One region of the Pseudomonas sp. A-B-19 genome, then DNA from elsewhere that is predicted to be linked to it. Evidence: riboswitches for the same ligand, from Rfam matches in the RefSeq annotation. Region 1 holds a riboswitch; the other holds the start of a gene.

What was found. Region 1 has a riboswitch for cobalamin ahead of KGA81_RS06500 (CbtB domain-containing protein). Riboswitches for the same ligand answer to the same signal wherever they lie in the genome.
Region 2: it holds a riboswitch for cobalamin, as region 1 does, so the genes downstream of both, cobO (cob(I)yrinic acid a,c-diamide adenosyltransferase) here and KGA81_RS06500 (CbtB domain-containing protein) in region 1, are expected to answer to the same signal.

Annotation. Positions count from the first base shown of each region.
Region 1 is NZ_JAGYGN010000004.1:199,866-206,886, reverse strand. It holds gene cobM (precorrin-4 C(11)-methyltransferase) at 1-639, opposite strand, end outside; gene KGA81_RS06510 (cobalamin biosynthesis protein) at 723-1,136, opposite strand; gene KGA81_RS06505 (CbtA family protein) at 1,133-1,840, opposite strand; gene KGA81_RS06500 (CbtB domain-containing protein) at 1,852-2,043, opposite strand; cobalamin riboswitch at 2,164-2,390, opposite strand; cobalamin riboswitch at 2,567-2,780, shown strand; gene cobW (cobalamin biosynthesis protein CobW) at 2,883-3,953, shown strand; gene cobN (cobaltochelatase subunit CobN) at 3,957-7,021, shown strand, end outside.
Region 2 is NZ_JAGYGN010000001.1:346,254-353,274, reverse strand. It holds gene KGA81_RS01515 (C40 family peptidase) at 39-671, shown strand; gene KGA81_RS01510 (C40 family peptidase) at 837-1,373, shown strand; gene KGA81_RS01505 (class I SAM-dependent methyltransferase) at 1,392-2,054, shown strand; gene KGA81_RS01500 (hypothetical protein) at 2,122-2,706, opposite strand; cobalamin riboswitch at 2,860-3,094, shown strand; gene cobO (cob(I)yrinic acid a,c-diamide adenosyltransferase) at 3,176-3,787, shown strand; gene KGA81_RS01490 (cobyrinate a,c-diamide synthase) at 3,784-5,181, shown strand; gene bluB (5,6-dimethylbenzimidazole synthase) at 5,178-5,828, shown strand; gene cbiB (adenosylcobinamide-phosphate synthase CbiB) at 5,825-6,733, shown strand; gene cobD (threonine-phosphate decarboxylase CobD) at 6,726-7,021, shown strand, end outside.

The DNA.
Region 1 (7,021 bases):
CTTGGCTTCAACCTTCCCGGCAATATCCTCGAGCGTGCCCACCACCCAGTCCTGATCCGGCCAGCTCGCGCGGTGCACCACCGCAATCGGGCAATCGGCGCCGTAATGGGGCAGCAGTTCCTCAACGATCTTCGCCAGGTGATTGACCCCTAAATGAATCGCCATGGTCGCGCCGTGTTGCGCCAGGCTGGAAAATTCCTCTCCCGGCGGCATGGCGGTTTTGTCGGCGTAGCGAGTCAGGATCACGCTCTGCGAAATGTCCGGCAGGGTCAGCTCCGCGCCCAAGAGCGCCGCGCAAGCGGCTGTGGCGGTCACGCCTGGGACGATTTCGAACGCAATGTCCAGTTCACGCAGATAGCGAATCTGCTCGCCAATTGCACCATAAAGACTCGGATCGCCGGAGTGCACTCGGGCAACATCCTGACCGTTGGCGTGGGCGGTCCTGATCAGGTCGATGATCTGTTCCAGGTGCAGTTCGGCGCTATTGACCACCTGTTCGGCACAGTGACCCTCCAGTACGGCAGCAGGCACCAGGGAGCCGGCATAAATGATCACCGGGCAGCTGCGAATCAGCCGCTGGCCCTTGACGGTAATCAGTTCGGGGTCGCCGGGACCTGCGCCAATGAAGTAGACGGTCATGGTCGGTTCCTGTAGGGAAATAGAGGCTGAACAGGGCTTCAGATGAAGAATGTTCATGATTAAAGGCGGGGATTATCGGTTTTTTACGCAGCGCCAGCCAATGCCAGGGTCGCCTGCGCGTATTTTTGCCGCGGAATCAACAGTTTTGCCGGGGCCTGGGCCAGTTGTTCCGCCAGGGCCAGGGCGGCGCTTTCCGCCACGCCGTAGCAGCCGGTGCGTTCAAACGCTATTTGCGATTGATGGCTGAGTTGCGGTTCATAAGCGGCCAGTTGTTCACTGCTGAAATACATCAATTCCAGGCCAAGCTGCTGAGCCAGTTCGATCAGCGCAGGTTCGTCACGCTTGGAGTCGATGCTGGCCAGGGCCTTGATTTCATGACGAGCAATCTGGTGCGCCTCCAGTGCCTGGTCGAGCAGCGCCAGCAACGTGCTGACGGGGCAGCCCCGTTGGCAGCCCAGGCCGACCGCCAGGGTCGGCGCTGTGCTGACGTCAGTCATGCGTGGTATTGGCCATCGCTTTTGCGACGGAACAACCAGGCGCTGATCAGGCCCAGGGCCAGCCAGAACACCACGTTGGTCAGCTGCGAAGCGATTTTGAATTGGGTTTCCAGCACCTCTGGAGCGAGCATCGAATGCACTTGCGGTTGCGGTGCGCCAATCACATGGGGAACGGCAAGGATTGCCACGCCGAGGACTTTCATCAGCCAGTGACGGCTGAATACGATCAGGGCGATACCGACGGCAGTGGAGGCGGCCGTGCCGATCCACCACAGTTGCCGTTGTGCCAGATCGGCGGCGGCAGTGCCGGGCAATTCCGGTGGCAGGCCGAGCGTCGGCGCGAGCACGAACGTCGCATAACCGGCCAGGCCCCAGAGCAGGCCCTGGGAGGTTTTGGTCGGCGCACGCAAGGTATACAGGCCGGCCAGCATCAGGGCGAAACCGACCGCTACCACCAGATTGCCGCCGGTGGTCGACAGCACGCGTTGCCAGCCGTCTTCCGGCTCCCAGGCTTCGCCATCGTGAGTGTGGGCGGCCATCGCACCGTCGGCGTGCTCATGCATTTCAACCGCGGCCGGTTCGGCTTTTTCGTAGGTCTCGGCCTGCAATATCAGCGGAGCGACCCAGAAGCTTTGCAGCAGGGTCAGCAGCAGGGCGGCCAGCAGCCCGGTGAAACCTGCGGTTTGCGCAATACGCTTGATCATGTCGACAGCTCTCAATGGCACGGGAACGCGGAGCTGTGACGGGTATCGTGGGCCGCGTTGTGCACCGCTTCGATGTGCGAGAAACCGGCGAAATACACAAGGCTCGCACCCAGGATCGACGCGAAGACGGCGGCGGTCAGACGTTGGGTCAGGGTTGTGGTGGTGCTCGCGGATGTGTGTTCGGCGCTGCTGATGATCGACATGGCGTATCCCTCTGGTCTGTCAGCGGGGAATAAGAGCGCATGCAAACCTCCGCAGGACCAGGCGCGCAGAGGTTCAAACAGCGCCCGCCCACCGCGGGTTTGTTGGTTCGGTGACCGTATTGGTCACTTTGTGTTGCGGGCCGGTCTCCGGGCTCACGAGGGGCGCAGGCGTTCGCCTGATCCTGCAAGCGCCACCTTCCCATGCCGTAGTGGCACAGTGGATCTGACGCTTCGCTCGCTTACCGTTGCGGGGGCAGCACCGGACTGACATGGCTTTAGAGTAAAGCACATGATTCACCGGTTTCCCGTTTCACCCTGTGAAGGGCACCCGTAACAAGGTGCGTAGGAGAGCATGGGCAGGGGTTGGGCGTCAATTGGCAAGGGTTCTCAACTCGGAACCGCGTCGCCTGAATCGCGAGCAAGCTCGCTCCCACATTGGAGCGCGATCCCCTGTGGGAGCGAGCTTGCTCGCGATGAGGCCAGTGAGGGCACCACAAGATATTGACCCACCCCAATACCATGCGTAGCCTTGCGCTTTCGAGGTTCTTCGGCGTTTGTCGAAGCTAAGAAGGGAACGCGGTCGATGCCGCGGCTGCCCCCGCAACTGTGAACGGTGATGTTCGTTGCCACGCCACTGCTGACTCAATCCATGAGGCCGGCGGGAAGGCGCAGCGAATGCCAGGCTCAAGGCCGGCGCACCGTCAGCCAGGAGACCTGCCTCGTTACAGATTCTCACCTTCAACCGGGCGGGGTGATCCGGTGGCGAACTCTTCAGGCACGCGCGCGCGTGTTGCCGGTTGTCGTCCCGTATGCCCGCCACCTAAGCCATAGGGCATCCGATGAAAACACTGGCCAAACTACCCGTCACCATCGTCACCGGCTTTCTCGGCTCGGGTAAAACCACGCTGCTGCGCCACATGCTCGACAACGCCCAGGGTCGCCGCATCGCGGTGATCGTCAACGAATTTGGCGAGTTGGGTATCGACGGCGAAATCCTCAAGCAGTGCTCAATCGGTTGCACCGAAGAAGAAGCCAACGGCCGTGTCTATGAACTGGCCAACGGCTGCCTGTGCTGCACCGTCCAGGAAGAATTCTTTCCGGTGATGCGCGAACTGGTGGCCCGTCGCGGCGATCTGGACCACATTCTCATCGAAACCTCCGGCCTGGCCCTGCCCAAGCCGCTGGTGCAAGCCTTCCAGTGGCCGGAAATCCGCAGCGCCTGCACGGTGGATGCGGTAATCACCGTGGTCGACAGCCCGGCCGTCGCCGCCGGCACCTTCGCGGCCTTCCCGGATCAGGTCGACGCACAGCGCAAACTCGACCCGAATCTGGACCACGAATCGCCGCTGCACGAGCTGTTCGCCGACCAACTGGCCAGCGCCGACCTGGTGATCCTCAACAAAACCGACCTGATCAACCCGGCCGACCTGGCCCGTGTGCGCCTGGAAGTCTCCGAAGAGTTGCCGCCAGCGGTGAAAGTCGTCGAAGCCAGTAGCGGTCGCCTGCCGCTGGACGTGCTGATCGGCCTGGGTGCCGGCTCCGAAGAACACATCGACAGCCGGCATAGTCACCATGACCATCATCATGATGGCGACGACGATCACGATGACCACGATCACGACGCCTTCGATTCGATCTCCATCCAACTGCCGCAAGCCGACGAAAGCCTGCTGATGGACGCGCTGACCCAACTGGTGGTCCAGCACGGCATCTTGCGAGTCAAGGGTTTCGCGGCAGTCCCGAACAAGCCGATGCGCCTGCTGATCCAGGGCGTGGGCACGCGTTTCGACAAACACTTCGACCGCCAGTGGGGCGCCGAAGAAGCGCGCATCACCCGCCTGGTGCTGATCGGCCAGGAACTGGATGCCACGGTTCTCGAAGCGCAACTGCGCGCCGCGCTCAGCGTGTAAGCCATGCACCTGCTCAGGACCCAGCCCGGCGGTTTCGTGTCGGATGACAACATTGCCGACCTTGGACAAACCCCCGCCGAACTGGTGGTCCTGTGCAGCGGCGATTCCAGCCTGGCGCTGCTCGCCGAAGCGGCGCAGCAATTGCCCGACGATTACCCGAGCGTGCGCCTGGCCAACCCGATGCAGGTGCAGAACCATGCCTCGGTCGATTTGTACGTCGATGAAGTGCTGCGTCACGCCAAGGTGATCCTGATTTCGCTGCACGGTGGCATCGCCTATTGGCGTTACGGCATCGAACGCCTGGTCGAACTGTCCCAGCGCGGCGTGCAGGTGATTCTGGTGCCGGGCGATGATCGTCCGGACCCGGAGCTCAGTGACCTGAGCACCGTCGGCGCCGAGGATCGTGACCGGCTCTGGCAGTTTCTGCGTCAGGGTGGCATGGGTAACGCCCTGGACTTCTTCCGCTGCCTGGCCAACCGTTGGCTGGCCCGTGATTACACCTGGGGCGAGCCGCAAACCCTGCCGCGCACGGCGATTTACCATCCGCACCGACACTGCGCCGCACTGAGCGACTGGCAGGCCGACTGGCACGCGGGTCAACCGGTGGCGGCGGTGCTGTTTTACCGCTCGCATTTGCAGGCGGCGAACACCGCTTTCATTGATGTTTTTTGCCAGCGTTTACAGGCGGCGGGGTTGAATCCATTGCCGATTGCGCTGGCCAGCCTGAAAGAGCCAGCTTGCCTTTCCAGGGTCGAAGACTGGCTGGACGAGGCCAGCGTCTCGGTGATCCTGAACACCACCGGCTTCGCTCAGTCCAGCCCCGAAGCGCCGCACCTGCGCCCGTTTCGCCGCAACATTCCTGTGATCCAGGCGATTTGCGCCCAGGACAACGAACCGGGTTGGCGCGCCAGCGAACAGGGGCTTGGCCCTCGCGACCTGGCGATGCACATTGCCTTGCCGGAACTGGACGGGCGCATCATCAGCCGCCCGATCAGCTTCAAGGACCTGGCGTGGCGCAGTGAGCGCAGTCAGTCGGATGTGGTCTGCTACCGGGCCCAACCTGAGCGCATGGATTTCGTTGCCGAACTGGCGCGGCGCTGGGTCGATCTGGCGCGGGTGCCCAATGCACAGAAGCGCATTGCCTTGATTCTCGCCAATTATCCGACTCGCGACGGTCGCATCGGTAATGGCGTCGGCCTCGACACCCCGGCCGCCGCACTGAATATCCTGCGGGCGCTGCATGCCGAAGGTTATCCGCTGCCGGCCGGGTTGCCGGACAGTGGCACCGCGCTGATCCAGCAGCTGCTCGGCGGCGTCAGCAATGATCTGGACACGATCGACCAGCGTCCGTGCCAGCAAAGTCTGGCAATGGATGAGTATTTGAAGATGTTCGACGCGTTGCCCGAAGCGAACCGCGCAGCGGTGCTCGAACGTTGGGGCGCACCGGAAAACGATCCCATGTGCCGCAACGCACGGATGATGATCGCCGGCTTGCGATTTGGCCTGACCTTCGTCGGCATTCAGCCGGCGCGGGGTTATCAGGTCGACCCGAGCGCGGTGTATCACGACCCGGACCTGGTGCCGCCCCACGGTTACCTGGCATTTTACTTCTGGCTGCGCAACACCTACGGCGCCCACGGCGTGATCCACGTCGGCAAGCACGGCAACCTCGAATGGCTGCCGGGCAAAGGCGTGGGGCTCTCGGAAAATTGCTGGCCGGATGCACTGCTCGGGCCGCTGCCGAACATCTATCCATTCATCGTCAACGACCCGGGCGAGGGCGCCCAGGCCAAGCGGCGCACCCAGGCGGTGATCATCGATCACTTGATGCCCCCGCTGACCCGCGCCGAAACCTACGGCCCACTGCGCAACCTCGAACTGTTGGCCGACGAATATTACGACGCGCAATTGCTCGATCCACGCCGCGCCCGGGAGTTGCAGCGCGACATCCTGCAACTGGTGCGCGACTCGCACATCGACCGCGAACTGCAACTGGACGAGCAGCTCGACAGCGATGCCGATGCGGCGATCTGGTTGCCGCGACTCGACACCTATCTGTGCGACTTGAAAGAGTCGCAGATCCGCGATGGCCTGCATGTGTTCGGCGAATCGCCCACCGGGCGTTTGCGTATCGATACCTTGCTGGCGTTGTTGCGCATTCCACGGGGCGATGGCCGTGGTGCGCAGTCGAGTCTGCTGCGGGCGTTGGCCAAGGCCTTTGCGTTGGGCTTCGATCCGCTCGATTGTGCGCTGGCCGAACCGTGGACAGGGCCGCGCCCCGAGGCTCTTGAGAACATCAGCGACGAGACCTGGCGCTCGGCGGGCGATACCCGCGAACGCCTGGAGTTGTTCGCCGCGCAGTTGATTTCGGACGCGTTGAACAGCCCCCGTGGGAGCGAGCTTGCTCGCGATGGTGTGTCAGCCACATTGATGTCAACTGATACACCATCGCGAGCAAGCTCGCTCCTACAAGGGGTGGGCTGGTCTGAAGTGCAAGCCATCATCGACAACCTGCGCGAGGTGGTTGCCCCGCGCCTGGACGCCTGCGGCCCCGCAGAAATGCGCGGCTTGCTCGATGCCCTGAGCGGTCGCTTCGTCCCGGCCGGCCCGAGTGGCGCGCCGAGTCGTGGGCGTCTGGACGTGCTGCCCACCGGGCGCAACTTTTATTCGGTGGACGTGCGCAACCTGCCGACCACCACGGCGTGGCGCATCGGGTTCCAGTCGGCCAACCTGATTCTCGAACGGCACCTGCAAGACCACGGCGATCATTTGCGCCAGCTCGGTCTGTCGGTGTGGGGCACCGCGACCATGCGTACCGGCGGCGATGACATCGCCCAGGCGATGGCGCTGATGGGTGTGCGTCCGGTCTGGGCCACAGGCAGCCAGCGGGTCGATGACTTCGAGATTCTGCCGCTGAGTTTGCTTGACCGTCCGCGGGTGGATGTGACCTTGCGTGTGTCGGGGTTCTTCCGCGATGCCTTTGCCAATCTGATTCGCTTGTTCGACGCGGCGGTGCAAGCGGTGGCCGACCTCGATGAGCCGGACGACCTCAATCCACTGGCGGCCAA
Region 2 (7,021 bases), on a different contig from region 1:
TCTCGGCTTCTTTACAACTATCAGCCACGGTCGTGCCCATGCTAAACCGCTTCGCACCCCTCGTGCCTCTCGCACTCGTTACCCTGTTGTTCGGTTGCGCTGCCCACACTCCGGTGTCCCAGCAAGAGCAACAACAGCAGGTCAAGAATTCTGCAACTGCCCAGTCTTCCGCTCTTTATCAGGAAGAGCTTGCAACCGAAAAAGAACTGGCCGACTTCGCTGGCGGCAAGTCCTACCAGCTTCCGGTCCTGGCCGACAGCATCCTCGAACGTGGCATGTCCCTGATCGGTACCCGTTACCGTTTCGGCGGTACTTCTGAAGCCGGCTTCGATTGCAGCGGTTTCATCGGTTACCTGTTTCGCGAAGAGGCGGGCATGAACCTGCCACGCTCCACCCGCGAAATGATCAACGTGGACGCTCCGCTGGTCTCGCGCAGCAAGCTTGAGCCGGGCGACCTGCTGTTCTTCGCAACCAATGGCCGTCGTGGCCGTGTCAGTCACGCCGGGATCTACCTGGGTGACAACCAGTTCATCCACTCCAGCAGCCGCCGCAGCGGTGGGGTGCGCATCGATAGTCTGGGCGACAGTTACTGGAACAAGACCTTCATCGAAGCCAAGCGCGCCCTGGCGATGGCACCTAACGCGTCGCCAATCGTCACTGCACGTAAATAAACGGACAGTTTGTAGGGCGAACTTAAAGTCTTACTTGAAGTTTGTCGTATACCCGCTAGAATCTTGATCTACAAATGATGGCAAACCGCCTGCGTCCAACGCAGGCGGTTTTCTTTTCTGCGCTCCCCGCAGAAAAAGCCGCAGCCAGATCAGGATGCTCTGCTTATGACGATGTCGGCCCGCCTCGCAATCATGTGCTTCGCAGCGCTGCTCAGTGCCTGCGCCAGCCGCACACCGCCACCCGCGCAGGTGGTTCGCGCTCCCGTCGTATTCGGATCCTCAGAAGCTTTTTCGCCCGAGGCACAAGACGTGCTGTTTCGCGCGCTTGGCCTGGTGGGCACGCCTTATCGTTGGGGTGGTAATACGCCGGATTCCGGATTTGATTGCAGCGGCCTGATCGGTTATGTGTACCGCGATGTCGCCGGTATTTCCCTGCCGCGCACCACTCGTGAAATGATCTCCATGCAAGCGGCGAATGTGGGCAAGGAAGGTCTGCAAACCGGTGACCTGATTTTCTTCGCCACCAATGGCGGTTCCCAGGTCAGCCATGCCGGCATCTACGTGGGAGAAGGGCGCTTCGTCCACGCGCCGGCCACCGGCGGCACCGTGAAGCTCGACAGCTTGTCCAAGGCTTATTGGCAAAAGGCTTATCTGAGCGCCAAGCGTGTTCTGCAGCCTGAACATCTGGCGCGCAACCCGTAACGTCCGGAGGCGGTGGTCATGACTGCTCGCACGCTTAATCTCGACGACGCCCTGTACCAATACCTGCTCGATGTCTCCCTGCGCGAAACGCCACTGCTCAAGCGCTTGCGCGATGAGACCCAGGCGCTGCCGATGGCACGTTGGCAGGTGGCGCCGGAGCAGGGGCAGTTTCTCGCTTTGCTGGTGAAACTGACGGGGGCCAGGCGCTTGCTCGAAGTCGGCACTTTCACCGGTTACAGCGCCCTGTGCATGGCGTCGGCATTACCGGCTGACGGCTTGCTGATTTGCTGTGATATCCCCGGCGACTACAACGCCATCGCACGACGGTACTGGCAGGAGGCGGGGCTTGCCGGACGGATTGACCTGCGCCTGGCCCCGGCGCTGGAAACCCTCGCAGAGCTTGAGCGACAAGGGCAGGGCGGGCAGTACGACCTGGTGTTCATCGATGCCGACAAGGCCAACTACCCGAATTATCTGGAACACGCACTGGGATTGCTGCGGGTCGGCGGGCTGGCGGTGTTCGATAACACCCTGTGGAGCGGGCGCGTGCTGGAGACCAGTCCCGAGAGCGCGGACACCCGGGCGATCCAGGTGCTCAACCGGGCGTTGAAAAACGATATGCGGGTAGATCTTTCGTTGTTGCCGATCGGGGATGGGTTGACGCTCTGCCGCAAGCGCTGAGTGTTGAATCCTGTAGGAGCGAGCCCCCTCGCCACAGGCTCGCTCCCACCAAGTCCGGTTCAACGCCTCAGCCGCGAGCTTCCTTGAACAGCACTGCAATGCCGGGGTGATAGTTGCCGGCTTCGTTGCGCAATTTGCGATAGGCGTATGGGAAATACCAGGCGACCGCGCAGGTGTGTTCCTTTTGCAGGTCGTCGACCATGTCCTGGAGTTCTTCCGGCGTGGCGCCTTGCTGGGCTTTTTGCGGGGCGACGAACAGGCAGCCGAGTTTCAGGTCGCTGGCGTGGCTCACGCGCTTGGCATCGCTGGCGATGTCGAGCAGGGCCTGGCTCAGGTTGAGGCTGTTGACCCGTGGCCAGCGCTGGGTGGTCTGAATGTAGGCGCGGGTTTCGGGCGAGGCGAGGAACAGGTCGGCGCGGCTGTTGCGCTCGCCTTCTTCGGTCTGTTTGCGGGTTGGTGTCTGTTGCAGCGTGACCATCTCGGCCATCCAGGCGGCGGCAGACAGCAGTCCGAGATTGGCTTTTTCGTCGTGCCAGTACGGCGTGTCGCCATCACCGCGGACGGCGTTGTAACGGTCGATGCATTCGAACCAGCGCTCGAGCACCGGGCGCAGGAATTCCAGCTTTGGATTGCTGATGATCATGCCTTGCATGGGCTCACCCTTATTGTTGTGTTGATAAGTTGTGGCTCTTTGATATCACTGCTGGGATCGTGGCACAAGATTGACGTCAGTTTATTGATTGATGACAGTCAATCGGTCGATCGCCTCCCGGCTTTAATTGACGCTCCACCCCCAACCCTCTAACCTTCGCCGCTTGTTTCAGGTGCTCTGTGGCTTGGGTCGACAGAGTGAAACAGGGAAGCCGGTGAGTGAGTCCTTCTGTTGGTCGAAGGTCCGCAATTCCGGCGCTGCCCCCGCAACGGTAAATGAGTGAAAACTGTGTGTGATGCCACTGTGTCGATTTGATACGGGAAGGCGCACAGTCTGGCCCCGCGGCCACTCATGAGCCCGGAGACCGGCCTGATTCATCCAGCGGCATCACGGTGGGCGATGCCAGGCTTGTTGCCTTCTATTGCTGTGCCTGCCCGCCGTTATTCCTGCCTCAACGGAGAGCTCCCCCATGACTGATACCCCCGATCGTGACGAACGCCACCTGGCGCGCATGCAGCGCAAAAAAGCCGTGATCGACGAGCGCATCGCCAATTCCCCGAACGAGTGTGGCCTGCTGCTGGTGCTGACCGGCAACGGCAAGGGCAAGAGCAGTTCGGCTTTCGGCATGCTTGCCCGCGCCATGGGGCACGGCATGCAATGCGGCGTGGTGCAGTTCATCAAGGGCCGCAACAGCACGGGCGAAGAGTTGTTCTTCCGGCGCTTTCCCGAGCAGGTGCGTTTTCATGTGATGGGCGAAGGCTTTACCTGGGAAACCCAGGATCGTCAGCGCGACATCGCCGCCGCCGAAGCTGCCTGGGCGGTGTCCCGGCAACTGCTGCGCGACCCGTCCATCGGTCTGGTGGTGCTTGATGAGCTGAATATCGCCCTCAAGCACGGCTACCTCGATCTCGATCAGGTGCTCAGCGACTTGCAGTCCCGGCCGCCGATGCAACATGTGGTGGTCACCGGGCGTGCCGCCAAGCCGGAAATGATCGAAATGGCTGACACCGTCACCGAAATGGGCATGATCAAACACGCCTTCCAGGCCGGGATCAGAGCGCAGAAAGGCGTCGAATTGTGAGTCAGCCTCGACATTGTCCGGCGGTACTGATTGCCGCGCCGGCTTCCGGCCAGGGCAAGACCACCGTCACCGCGGCGCTGGCCCGATTGCATCGCAATCAGGGGCGCAAGGTTCGCGTGTTCAAGTGTGGCCCCGACTTTCTCGATCCGATGATCCTCGAGCGCGCCAGCGGTGCGCCGGTGTATCAACTGGACATGTGGATGGTTGGTGAGCAAGAGAGTCGCCGGCTGCTGTGGGAAGCCGCCGCTGAAGCCGACCTGATCCTGATCGAAGGTGTCATGGGGCTGTTCGACGGAACGCCGTCGAGCGCCGATCTGGCGCGGCATTTCGGTGTGCCGGTGCTGGGTGTGATCGATGGCACCGCCATGGCCCAGACCTTCGGCGCATTGGCTCTGGGGCTGGCGCGTTATCAGCCGGACTTGCCGTTCGCCGGCGTGCTGGCCAACCGCGTCGGCACGCTGCGCCACGCGCAACTGCTCGAAGGAAGCCTGACTGAAGGTTTGCGCTGGTACGGCGCGCTGTCCCGGGAAACCGGGATCGAACTGCCGAGCCGGCACCTGGGGCTGGTGCAGGCCAGTGAGCTGAATGATCTCGACCTGCGCCTCGATGCGGCAGCCGATGCCCTGGCCAGCAGTTGTGAGGTCGCGCTGCCGCCGGCAGTCGAATTCGCCGCCCCTGATGTCATCGCGGCCGAACCGCTGCTGGCCGGTGTGCGCATTGCCGTCGCCCGTGATGAAGCCTTTGCGTTCACCTACGGCGCGAGCCTGGATTTGCTGCGGGCGATGGGCGCCGAATTGTCGTTCTTCTCGCCGATCCGCGACCGTGCATTGCCGGAGGCCGACAGCCTGTATCTGCCGGGTGGTTACCCGGAGTTGCACCATGTCGCGCTGGCGCAAAACACTGCGATGCTCGATGCGATCCGCGCGCACCACCGGGCAGGCAAACCGTTGCTCGCCGAGTGTGGCGGCATGCTGTATCTGCTCGATTCCCTGACCGATGTCGAGGGTACTCGCGCTGAGTTGGTTGGCTTGCTGGCCGGTGATGCGGTCATGCAAAAGCGTCTGGCAGCGCTGGCGCTGCAGGCTGTGGAATTGCCGGAAGGTTCGCTGCGCGGGCACACCTATCACCATTCGTTGACCACCACAGAGCTGGCGCCGATTGCTCGTGGCTTGAGTCCGAATGGCGGGCGCGGAGCGGAGGCGGTCTACCGCGAAGGGCGGATGACCGCTTCTTATGTGCACTTTTATTTTCCGTCGAACCCTTCGGCGATTGCCGCGCTGTTTGCGCCTGACCTTGAAGCCGCCTTCGCTGCGATGCGGCGATCCGACAAGCCAGCTCCAACAATGGATCAGCCAGCCCCTGTAGGCGCTGGCTTGCCAGCGAAGAGGCCATGACGAACAACGCATTCTCTGAAGCCGAACGCGCAGCGGTCTATCGCGCCATCGCCGAACGCCGCGACATGCGCCACTTCAGCGGCGGCACGGTCGCGCCCGAATTGCTGCGGCGCCTGCTCGAGGCCGCACACCAGGCCCCCAGTGTCGGCCTGATGCAGCCCTGGCGCTTCATCCGCATCAGTGATCGCGCCTTGCGCGGACAAATCCAGGCCCTGGTGGAAGAAGAGCGCGTGCGCACCGCCGAAGCCCTCGGCGAGCGCAGCGATGAGTTCATGAAGCTCAAGGTCGAAGGCATCAACGATTGCGCCGAGGTACTGGTCGCCGCACTGATGGACGACCGCGAGCAGCATATCTTCGGCCGCCGCACCTTGCCGGAAATGGACATGGCCTCGCTGTCCTGTGCGATCCAGAACCTGTGGCTGGCGTCTCGGGCCGAAGGGTTGGGCATGGGCTGGGTGTCGCTGTTCGAACCGCAAGCCTTGGCCGATTTGTTGAAGCTGCCGCCCGGTGCCAAGCCGCTGGCCGTGCTGTGCCTGGGACCGGTGAAGGCGTTCTACCCGGCGCCGATGCTGGTACTCGAAGGCTGGGCGCAGGCGCGTCCGCTACATGAATTGCTGTATGAAAACTATTGGGGAGTGAGTCAATGAGTGTGGCGTTGTTGAGTGTCGCCGCGGTTGCGCTGGATGCGCTGCTGGGCGAACCCAAACGCTGGCATCCGCTGGTGGCGTTCGGCAGTTTTGCCGAGCGCATCGAGCAACGCTTCAACGGCGGCGGTCGCGGCTGGCGCAGTCATGGCGTCACCGCGTGGGTAATCGCCGTGTTGCCGTTGACGCTGTTGGTCACGGCATTCTCCTGGGCGCCTTATGTCGGCTGGATCATCGAGATTCTCGCGCTCTATTGCGCCCTCGGCATGCGCAGCCTCGGTGAGCACGTCGCGCCTGTGGCCAGGGCCTTGCGCGGCGGTGATCTTGATGAGGCACGCAAACGCGTGAGTTATCTGGTCAGCCGTAAAACCAGTGATCTGGATGAAACCGAAGTCGCCCGTGCCGCCACCGAGTCGGTGCTGGAGAACGGCAGCGACGCGGTGTTCGCCGCATTGTTCTGGTTTGCCGTGGCGGGCGCGCCGGGCGTGGTGCTCTACCGCCTGAGCAATACGCTGGATGCGATGTGGGGTTATCGCAATGAACGCTTCGAACGGTTCGGCTGGGCGGCGGCAAAGGTCGACGACGTGCTCAATTACATACCTGCGCGTCTGGTGGCACTGACTTACGCGCTGCTGGGCAAAACCCGGCTGGCGTTGAAATGCTGGCGCACCCAGGGCCCGACCTGGGACAGCCCGAACGCCGGCCCGGTGATGGCGGCAGGGGCGGGTGCCCTTGGCGTCGAATTGGGCGGGGCGGCGATTTATCACGGCGAACTGCATCAGCGTCCGCAGTTGGGCGAAGGCGTGCCGGCGGATGCCGACTCCATTGACCGGGGCTGGCAACTGGTCCAGCGCGGGGTATGGTTATGGCTGCTGATTCTCTGCCTGGGGGCCGAATTTTATGCTTGAACACGGTGGGCGATTGCGCAAGGCTGCGCTCGAATACGGCATAGATGAAGCCGACTGGCTGGACCTGTCCACCGGCCTTGCGCCCTGGCCGTTCCCGGTGCCGGATATTCCGCTGCGGGCCTGGGCCCGTTTACCGGAAGCGGACGATGGTCTGGAGCAAGCCGCCTGTGATTACTACGGCACCTTGCAGGCATTGCCGGTGGCCGGTTCGCAAATGGCAATCCAGCTGCTGCCGCGACTACGTCGGGCCGGCAAGGTCGGCGTGCTGTCGCCGTGTTATGCCGAGCA